2 regions of the Pantoea sp. Lij88 genome follow, and region 1 is predicted to be linked to the other one. Evidence: riboswitches for the same ligand, from Rfam matches in the RefSeq annotation. Region 1 holds a riboswitch; the other holds the start of a gene.
What was found. Region 1 has a riboswitch for thiamine pyrophosphate ahead of thiB (thiamine ABC transporter substrate binding subunit). Riboswitches for the same ligand answer to the same signal wherever they lie in the genome.

Region 1 (4,470 bases):
CAGCGCAAACAGCTGCGGCATAGAGACGCTGGCCAGCGCCGACAGCAGCACACCCAGCGTCAGCAGGGTCAGATAGTCGCGGGTAAAGGCAAACAGCAGCGCATTGATCAGCGCCATCAGGCAGCAGAAGAGAATGATATGACGACGATCGCCGACGCTGTCTGAGCGCTTTGCTACCAGCATGCTCACCACGATACCGGCCACCGCGTTGATGGTGAAAAACAGCCCGACCCAGAAAGGCCGCGCCTGCACCTCGCGTGTCAGAAACAGGCTGAGCGTCGGCGCCTGCAGTGCGCCCGCGATGCCCAGCATGAACGAGGCGACCATGAAAGCGAGGTAAACCGGATTGATGCGGCGCTGCCGCGTTAACAGCGATTTCATACCGAAATCCCTTACAGAACAAACAGAGGGGAAAAAGAAGGGTAGACGATACCGCGCAACATGAAAAAAGCCAGCAGAGATCATCTGCTGGCGGTGTAAATGCACCCTACTCAGAAAAGCACCGCGCTGAACAGCGAAGTGAGGGTCGAACGCCATTCAGTGCTGAATGCCTCCCGCTCTTCCCATAGCGCAAAGTTTGCTCTTAAAATAGGGCAGGAAAAACAGAGCGCTTTTCACAGGGAGTTCCCCTTTTATGTCCTCATCACGTCTGAAGCAGCAGTTCATCCGCCTGTGGCAGAGCTGTCAGGGACAAACGCAGGAGATTACGCTCAGCGAGCTGGCCGATCTGCTGCACTGCTCGCGCCGCCATATGCGAAATCTGCTCAACCGGATGCAGGCCGCAGGCTGGCTGATCTGGCAGGCGGAAGCCGGACGCGGCAAGCGATCGCAGCTTACTTTCTGCTACACCGGCCTGGCCCTGCAGCAGCAGCGTGCCGAGGATTTGCTGGAGCAGGATCGCATCGATCAGCTGGTCCAGCTGGTTGGGGATAAAAACCAGGTGCGGCAGATGATCAGCGCGCACCTGGGACGCAGTTTCCGGCAGGGCAAGCATATCCTGCGGGTGCTCTACTATCGTCCGCTGCTCAACCTGCTGCCCGGCTCGCCGCTGCGTCGCTCTGAAACCCAAATTGCCCGACAGATCTTCAACGGCCTGACGCGGATAAATGAGGAAAACGGGGAAATCGAGCCCGACATTGCGCACCACTGGCAGCAGACGTCCCCGCTTCACTGGCGCTTCTTCCTGCGTCCGGCGATTCGCTTCCATCACGGCAGAGAACTGGAGATGGAGGATGTGCTGGCCACGCTGGAGCGTCAGCGCCTGCATCCCCTCTTCTCCCATATCGCGCAGATCGACTCGCCTGCCCCCTGGACGCTGGATATCCGCTTAAGCCAGCCCGACGAGGGATTGCCCTGGCTGCTGGGCAGCGTCAGTGCGATGATCCTGCCGCGCGAATGGCCGACGCTGCACGACTTTGCCCGCCAGCCGGTTGGCACCGGTCCGTACCGGGTGATCCGCAATCAGGAGAGCCAGCTGAAAATCGAAGCGTTTGATGACTACTTCGGTTTTCGCGCGCTGATTGATGATGTCTCTATCTGGGTCCTGCCCGACATCAGCGATGAGCTGGTCTATGCCGGTGTGCGTCTGCAGGGCGACAGCGCCGATGAAGTTCAGGAGGAGAGCCGCCTGGAAGAAGGCTGCTACTATCTGCTCTTCGACCAGCGCTCGGAACCGGGCCGCAGCGAGGCGGTGCGCCGCTGGGTCAGCTACCTGTTTAACCCTATCGCCCTGCTCAATCACGCCGGTGTCGGCTATCAGCGCTACTGGTTCCCGGCGTATGGTCTGCTGCCGCGCTGGCACCACCGGCGCGACCTGACGCCCGTGGAAAAACCGCCCGGCTTAACGCATCTGACGCTGACCTGGTACAGCCAGCACGTGGAGCACGAAGGCATCGCTAATGCGCTGCGTCCGCTGCTGGCAGAGCATGGCGTCACGCTGGAGACCCGTGAGATAAGCTACGAAAGCTGGTATCAGGGCGAGGCGGAAAGTGACATCTGGCTGGGCAGCGTGAACTTTACCCTGCCGCTGAATTACTCGCTGTTCGCACAGCTTTATGAGATCCCACTGCTGCATCACTGCCTGCCAATCGACTGGCACGGCGATGCGGCCCGCTGGCGCGAGAAAACGCTGCCGCTGGCCGAATGGAGCAAACAGCTGGTCGAAGAAGCCGGTCTGCATCCGCTGTTTCATCACTGGCTGCTGCTCGAAGGACAGCGCAGCATGCGCGGCGTGCGGATGAATACCCTGGGCTGGTTTGATTTTAAATCGGCCTGGTTCGCGCCACCGGCGTTGTGACGCTTTCGCCCCGGCGCTGAAATGACTAGAATGTGACGTTCTCAACGGGGTGCGGCCTGCCACAAGCAAGCCGCTGAGAGAGACCCGTCGAACCTGATTCGGTTAATACCGACGTAGGGATTTGAGAGGCCTCTGTGCTCAGATCCTTTGCGACTCATCCCCTATTCTCCTGAAGGAGCGCAAAGTGTTAAAAAAAGTTCTGCCGGTGCTGCTGTTACTCTCCGCCCCCGTTCTGGCGGCTAAGCCGGTTCTCACGGTCTACACCTACGACTCCTTCTCCGCTGACTGGGGCCCTGGCCCGGCGGTCAAAAAAGCCTTTGAAGCCCAGTGCAACTGCGAGCTGAAATTCGTCACGCTGGAAGATGGTGTTTCGCTGCTGAATCGCGTGCGTATGGAAGGCAAAAACAGTAAAGCCGATGTGGTGCTGGGACTGGATAACAATCTGGTTCAGGCGGCGCAGAAAACCGGCTTGTTTGCTGAAAGTCAGGTCGACACCTCGACATTGAAACTGCCTGATGGCTGGCACAACACCACCTTCGTGCCGTTCGATTATGGCTACTTCGCCTTTGTCTATGACAAAACCCGGCTGAAGAATCCGCCAAAAAGTCTGAAAGAGCTGGTCGACAGCCCGGAGAAGTGGCGCGTAATCTACGAAGATCCCCGCACCAGCACGCCCGGCTTAGGTCTGCTGCTGTGGATGCAGAAGGTCTATGGCGATCAGGCTCCGCAGGCGTGGCAAAAGCTGGCGCAGAAAACCGTGACGGTCACCAAAGGCTGGAGTGAAGCCTATGGCCTGTTCCTCAAGGGCGAAGGCGATCTGGTGCTGAGCTACACCACCTCTCCGGCGTACCACATCATCGAAGAGAAAAAAGAGAACTACGCCGCCGCGTCATTTGCAGAGGGTCACTATCTGCAGGTCGAAGTTGCCGCCCAGTTAGCCAGCAGCAAACAGCCGGCTCTGGCGCAGCAGTTCATGAAGTTTATGGTCTCGCCTGACTTCCAGCGCACCATCCCAACCGGCAACTGGATGTACCCGGTGATCGACACGCCGCTGCCTGCCGGTTTCGCGGCGCTCAGCGTGCCTTCCACTGCTCTGCAGTTCTCGCCGGAGGAGGTTGCCAGCCAGCGTTCGGGCTGGATTAGCCAGTGGCAACGCGCCGTCAGCCGCTGATGCCGCGCTGGCTGATTCCCGGTTCCCTCGCCACGGTGTTGTTGACCATCGTGGCGTTTCTGGCCTTTGGCGCACTCTGGAGCGCCGCGCCGGACACGGACCTGCGCGGCGTGCTGCAGGATGATTATCTGCATCACGTTATCGCGTTCTCTTTCGGTCAGGCGCTGCTCTCTGCCCTGCTGTCGCTGCTGCCTGCGGTGCCGCTGGCGCGGGCGCTCTATCGACGCCGTTTTCCCGGGCGTCTGCTGCTGTTACGCCTGTGCGCCATGACGCTGGTGCTGCCGGTGCTGGTCGCGGTGTTCGGCCTGCTGACTGTCTATGGTCGCGTCGGCTGGCTGGCGCAGTTGTGCCAGCTGGCAGGGCTGGATTATCACTTCTCCCCCTATGGTCTGCCAGGCATCTTGCTGGCGCACGTCTTCTTTAACCTGCCGCTGGCAACCCGCCTGATGCTACAGGCGCTGGAGAGCATCCCGGCGGAACAGCGCATGCTGGCGGCGCAGCTTGACCTGCGCGGCTGGCACCATTTCCGGCTGCTGGAGTGGCCGTGGCTGCGGCGTCAGCTGCTGCCAACCGGTGCGCTGATCTTTATGCTCTGTTTCGCCAGCTTTGCCACCGTGCTGTCGCTGGGCGGCGGTCCGCAGGCCACCACCATTGAGCTGGCGATATTCCAGGCGCTGAGTTATGACTACGATCCCGGACGTGCTGCGCTGCTGGCGCTGATCCAGCTCGGCTGCTGTCTGACGCTGGTGCTGCTCAGCCAGCGCTTCAGCAAGGCGATTCCCGCCGGAGCCAGCCAGCTCAACGGCTGGCGTGACCCGCAGGATTCGCGCGGCGCACAACTGGTCGATACGCTGATGATCCTGCTGGCGCTGATCCTGCTGCTGCCCCCGCTGGCGGCAGTCATCGTTGATGGTCTGCACGGCGGACTGCGTGGCGCGCTGGCCCAGCCCGCCCTGTGGCAGGCCACCTTTACGTCATTGCGCATCGCCATCGGTGCCGGTCT
Region 2 (4,470 bases), on a different replicon from region 1:
CTGCAATGGGCCGCGCCAGACTCTGCCTCACCTTTGCGATCCGTCACACAGGCGAACTCAATATCCTGATAATTAAGCCTGTTTTCCGGGGAGCAGGCCGGGTAAGCTGTACCGCTATCAGCAGCATTTACACCGCTGCTACATCATCTTAATGGCGCCGCTGGCCTGCAGTTATGCCGGCCAGGCGTTTATTTGATTGAGGATTTGCGGATGACGATGACGCTTGAACAGATACAGGACAAATATCCGGGTGCATTCGCAGATGCATTTGGTGACTCCCCGGCATTAGCCAGCGAGCTTGCAACGCTGGTTATTGCCGGAAAGAAGGTGGCTACCTGCGGTTCGTTACGCAGCTGGCAGGAGCAGGAAGTACTGCCGCAGCCGGGCGGTTACAGCATTGTTCTGAATGGTGAAAAAAAGCCCGTTTGCGTAATCCGGACCACCGGGTTATTCCTGACGCGCTTTGACCGCGTGACGCCCGAGATGGCGATGCTGGAGGGAGAAGGCGATCTCAGCCTCGACCACTGGCGGCAGGAACATCAGCGCTACTTCGAACGTGAAGGCTATTTTCACAGCGAAATGGAGCTGATTTTCGAGACGTTCCAGCTGGTCGAAGTGATTTAAACCGGCATCTTACAGCGTGTTTGCCGCCATCAGCGCCAGCCGCGTGATTCCCCGCGCGGTAAGGTTCTCAGCCGCCTGGGCCGCGCGCATACCGCTGGCGCACACCAGCACCACGCGCCGATCGCATGGCGGCTGCCAGGCCGCTATCTGTTGCGGCAGAATCCGTAATACCTGACTGGCCACACTGACCGCTGCCTCCTCCACGCTGCGCAATTCGACTATGCAATCGTCCCCCGTCAGCATTGGCAGATCGATAAACGGCGTGCCTGGCGCGTCCGGTTCGGGCGCGTCGTCGAAGCGAAACTGCCGCACATGCCAGTCCACAAAGTCGCAGTGAATCATGCAGCCGAGCGGCGATGGCGTCAGCTTCAGTAATACGCTCAGCGCCATCTGCGCCTGCATGGCGCCCAGCGTGGCCACCGCAGGTCCCATCACGCCAGCCGTGTTGCAGTTACCCGACGACGCGGGCAGCTGCGGGAACAGCGCGCGATAGCCGGGCGCACCGCCGCAGAATCCACCGACATAGCCTTTGCGCCCCAGCACCGACGCGCAGATCAGCGGCAGGCCGCGCGGATAGCAGGCGTCCGAGAGCTGATAAGTAATGGCGAAATTATCCGCCGCATCCACCACCAGATCGATTCCCTCCAGCGCCTGCGGCAGCTGACTGGCGCTCAGCGAGTGTGCATGCGCCTCGACGTGGCAGTCAGGATTTCGCTGAGCCAGCGCGCGCTGCGCGCAGATTGCCTTGGGCTGACCCACATCATCGACGCCAAACAGCGTCTGCCGGTGAAGGTTATGCAGCTCGACCCGATCGCCATCGTAAAGACGGATGAACCCGACACCCGCCCCTGCCAGTAACGGCAGCAGCGTTGCGCTAAGGCCGCCCGCGCCCACCACCAGCACCCGCGCCCCGATCAGCCGCTGCTGCCCCGCGTCGCCAATCTCCGGCAACATGGTCTGTCGCTGATAACGCTCCATCGCCACTCCTCAGAACTGTGCCAGACCAAAAATGGGCGTTGAGGCAGACGCCATGTCGCGCTGCTCCATCAATCCCGCCTGAAACGCCTCGTGCCCGCCATGGATTGCCGCAGCAAACGCCCCGGCCATCCGCACCGGATCGCGCGCTTTTGCCACCGCCGTGTTTAGCAGCACGCCGTCGAAACCCATCTCCATCGCCTGCGCCGCCTGGGCTGGCGAGCCGATACCGGCATCGACAATCAGCGGCACATCTTTAAACCACGCACGCATCGTGCGCAGCCCTTCGATATTGCGCAGCCCCTGACCGGAACCAATCGGCGCACCCCAGGGCATCAGGACTTCGCAACCCGCTTCCAGCAGTTTCTCGCCGACAATCAGATCTTCGGTGGTGTAAGGAAACACCTGGAAGCCGTCAGCGCAGAGGATCCTCGCGGCTTCAACCAGCGCAAATGGATCCGGCTGCAGCGTGTCGGCATGACCAATCACCTCAAGCTTAATCCACGGCGTGTCGAACAGTTCGCGCGCCATCTGCGCCGTCGTCACCGCCTCCTTTACCGTGTGGCAGCCTGCGGTATTCGGCAGAATGCGTTTGTTAAGCTGTTGCAGCAGCGTGCGAAAAGCACCGCCCTCACTGCCTTCCCGGCGCAGGCTGACGGTAATGATCTCCGCGCCTGATGCGTCGATCGCCTGATGCAGGATGTCCGGTGAGGGATAGCCGGCGGTACCGAGCAGAAAGCGGGATTGCGGCGTAAAGTGATAGAACATGATTAACCCCCCTGCATCGGTGACAGAATTTCCAGCTGACTGCCCGCCTCAAGCTGCTGGCTGGCATAAAGGCTGCGCGGCACAAACTCACCGTTCAGCGCGGTGGCGACGGTGCGCGGGTCGATCTGCTGCTCCGCCATTAGCTCTGCCAGCGTCTCTGCATCGGTTTCAATCGGGCGTCCATTAAGTTGAACTCGCATGAGTCATCTCCTGAGTAAGTTGCAGCATGAGTTTTTCAGCCATAATCGGTGCCAGTAAAAAGCCGTGACGGTAAAGCCCGTTTAACGAGAAACGGCCATTTTCATAGCGGACTTCAGGCAGGTTCTGTCGGTAAGCGGGACGCAGGCCGGTGCCGCTCTCCACGATCCGCGCTTCGGCCAGCGCCGGATGCAGGCTATAAGCGGCACTGAGCAGCTCCATCATCGCCCTGGCACTGATCGGGCTGCTGTCATGGCTTTCGACCATCGTGGCACCCAGCATGAAGTGCCCGCCTGCGCGCGGCACCAGATAGCAGGGAAAGCGGGGGTGCAGCAGCCGGACAGGACGGGAGAGCTGAACGTCGGACGTCTGCAGGATCAGCATCTCACCCCGCACAGCACGCAAGGCGGGCTGCTGGTCAATGGCATGGATGCCACGACAGTCGATGATTTTGCCGGTGGGGTTACCGCTGTGAAAAGGGACGCCAGCCTGCTGCAGTTTGTCGCGCAGTTGCTGCAGGGCGCGGCGGGGATCGAGATGCGCCTCAGCCGCAAAAAACAGGCCGCGGGCAAAGCGATTTTCCAGCGCCGGTTCGATGTCACCCGGTGCGACCCACTGATGCTTCAGGGTCATGCTGGCGAAGCGCGTCAGCTCGCGGCTGTCACGCGGCGGCGCTACCACCAGCGTGCCCTGCTGCACCACGCCATCAACGCGTTGCGCCCACCAGCCCGCAGCGTGCTGACCCCATTCGATCACCTGCTGAGGCGCGCTTTCCGCTTCGCACCAGGGCGCAAGCATGCCGCCCGCCCAGTGGGAGGCCGCGCGACAGTCTGGCTGCGTAATGATTTCGACAGTTTCTCCGCGCTCCACAAGCAGTGTGGCGACGCACAGCCCGGCCACGCCGCTGCCGAGCACCGACCAGCGGCTCATGGTAGCCACCGGACAGGAACAGAGAGATTCAGGATAAGATATTTCACTTTGGCCTCGTTATCAGTTAACGATGACCCGTGATACAGAGGGAAAAGGCAGAAGCATCGCGAACGCGCTCCTGCGGCAAGTATCTGATGCGATACCCGTCTTCCTACGCCAGTATCAACTGGGTCAGGTTCTAAGGGTCGCTAAGCCGCGCGATGCGCTATTAGCCTCTCAGTCTCTCTGGCGAGACTCCCCTGACGCGTTTAGTTGTAAGTTAAGCGGGCGGCTTCGTCAAGCCGCGGGCGAAGTGCAGCACATGAATATCGGCATTAAAGGGCCGACCCGGACGACCAGTCAGCGGCGGTTGCCAGCGTCACAAAGGGTCCCGCCAGTGTCTGATTATGATGACCAATAATCTTCTCCGCAGAGAGATGCGGATTATCGACGGTGGTATGCGCATCGGAAATCAGCACGACGTTAAAACCCAGTTCCGGTGCGGCGCGACAGGTCGTATCAACACAGAACTCCGTTTTCATCCCGGCTATCACCAGTTGTTTAACGCCTCTTTGCCTGAGCTGATGGTGCAGGCCGGTCTCTCTGAAACAGCTGGGATATCGTTTTGTGAAGACGATATCTGCCTGCGGGTTAACCTGCAATTCCGGGATGAGGCGAGTCAGCGGGCTTTGTTCGTTGAAGGGGGAATGATCAGGCCCGATATGGCGGGCAAAAAAGATGGGCACATCAGACTGCCGTGCTTTGGTGATAAGCAGAGTGATAGTCGACAGAATGCTGTCTGCGGCGAAAGGCGCCGCTGGACCATGAAAAAGGCCCTGCTGCATATCGATGATTAAAAGTGCACTTTCAGATGTCATCATGACCTGGCTCCATTCAGTTTTAAGAACGGAGAACAGGTCCCCGTCCGGTTCGGCGGGGAGTGGGAATCTGTTGTGTCAGGTGCCAGTCACAAAGTCGCCCACGCCGCCGCTGAGC

Region 2: it holds a riboswitch for thiamine pyrophosphate, as region 1 does, so the genes downstream of both, PU624_RS02345 (FAD-dependent oxidoreductase) here and thiB (thiamine ABC transporter substrate binding subunit) in region 1, are expected to answer to the same signal.

The regions. Positions count from the first base shown of each region.
Region 1 covers NZ_CP118269.1:3,324,750-3,329,219, forward strand. The annotation lists gene PU624_RS19455 (MFS transporter) at 1-381, opposite strand, end outside; gene sgrR (HTH-type transcriptional regulator SgrR) at 635-2,296, shown strand; TPP riboswitch at 2,332-2,434, shown strand; gene thiB (thiamine ABC transporter substrate binding subunit) at 2,481-3,467, shown strand; gene thiP (thiamine/thiamine pyrophosphate ABC transporter permease ThiP) at 3,443-4,470, shown strand, end outside.
Region 2 covers NZ_CP118267.1:442,443-446,912, reverse strand. The annotation lists gene PU624_RS02365 (ASCH domain-containing protein) at 211-624, shown strand; gene PU624_RS02360 (HesA/MoeB/ThiF family protein) at 634-1,602, opposite strand; gene PU624_RS02355 (thiazole synthase) at 1,612-2,367, opposite strand; gene thiS (sulfur carrier protein ThiS) at 2,370-2,567, opposite strand; gene PU624_RS02345 (FAD-dependent oxidoreductase) at 2,551-3,495, opposite strand; TPP riboswitch at 3,627-3,746, opposite strand; gene PU624_RS02340 (cysteine hydrolase family protein) at 3,810-4,355, opposite strand.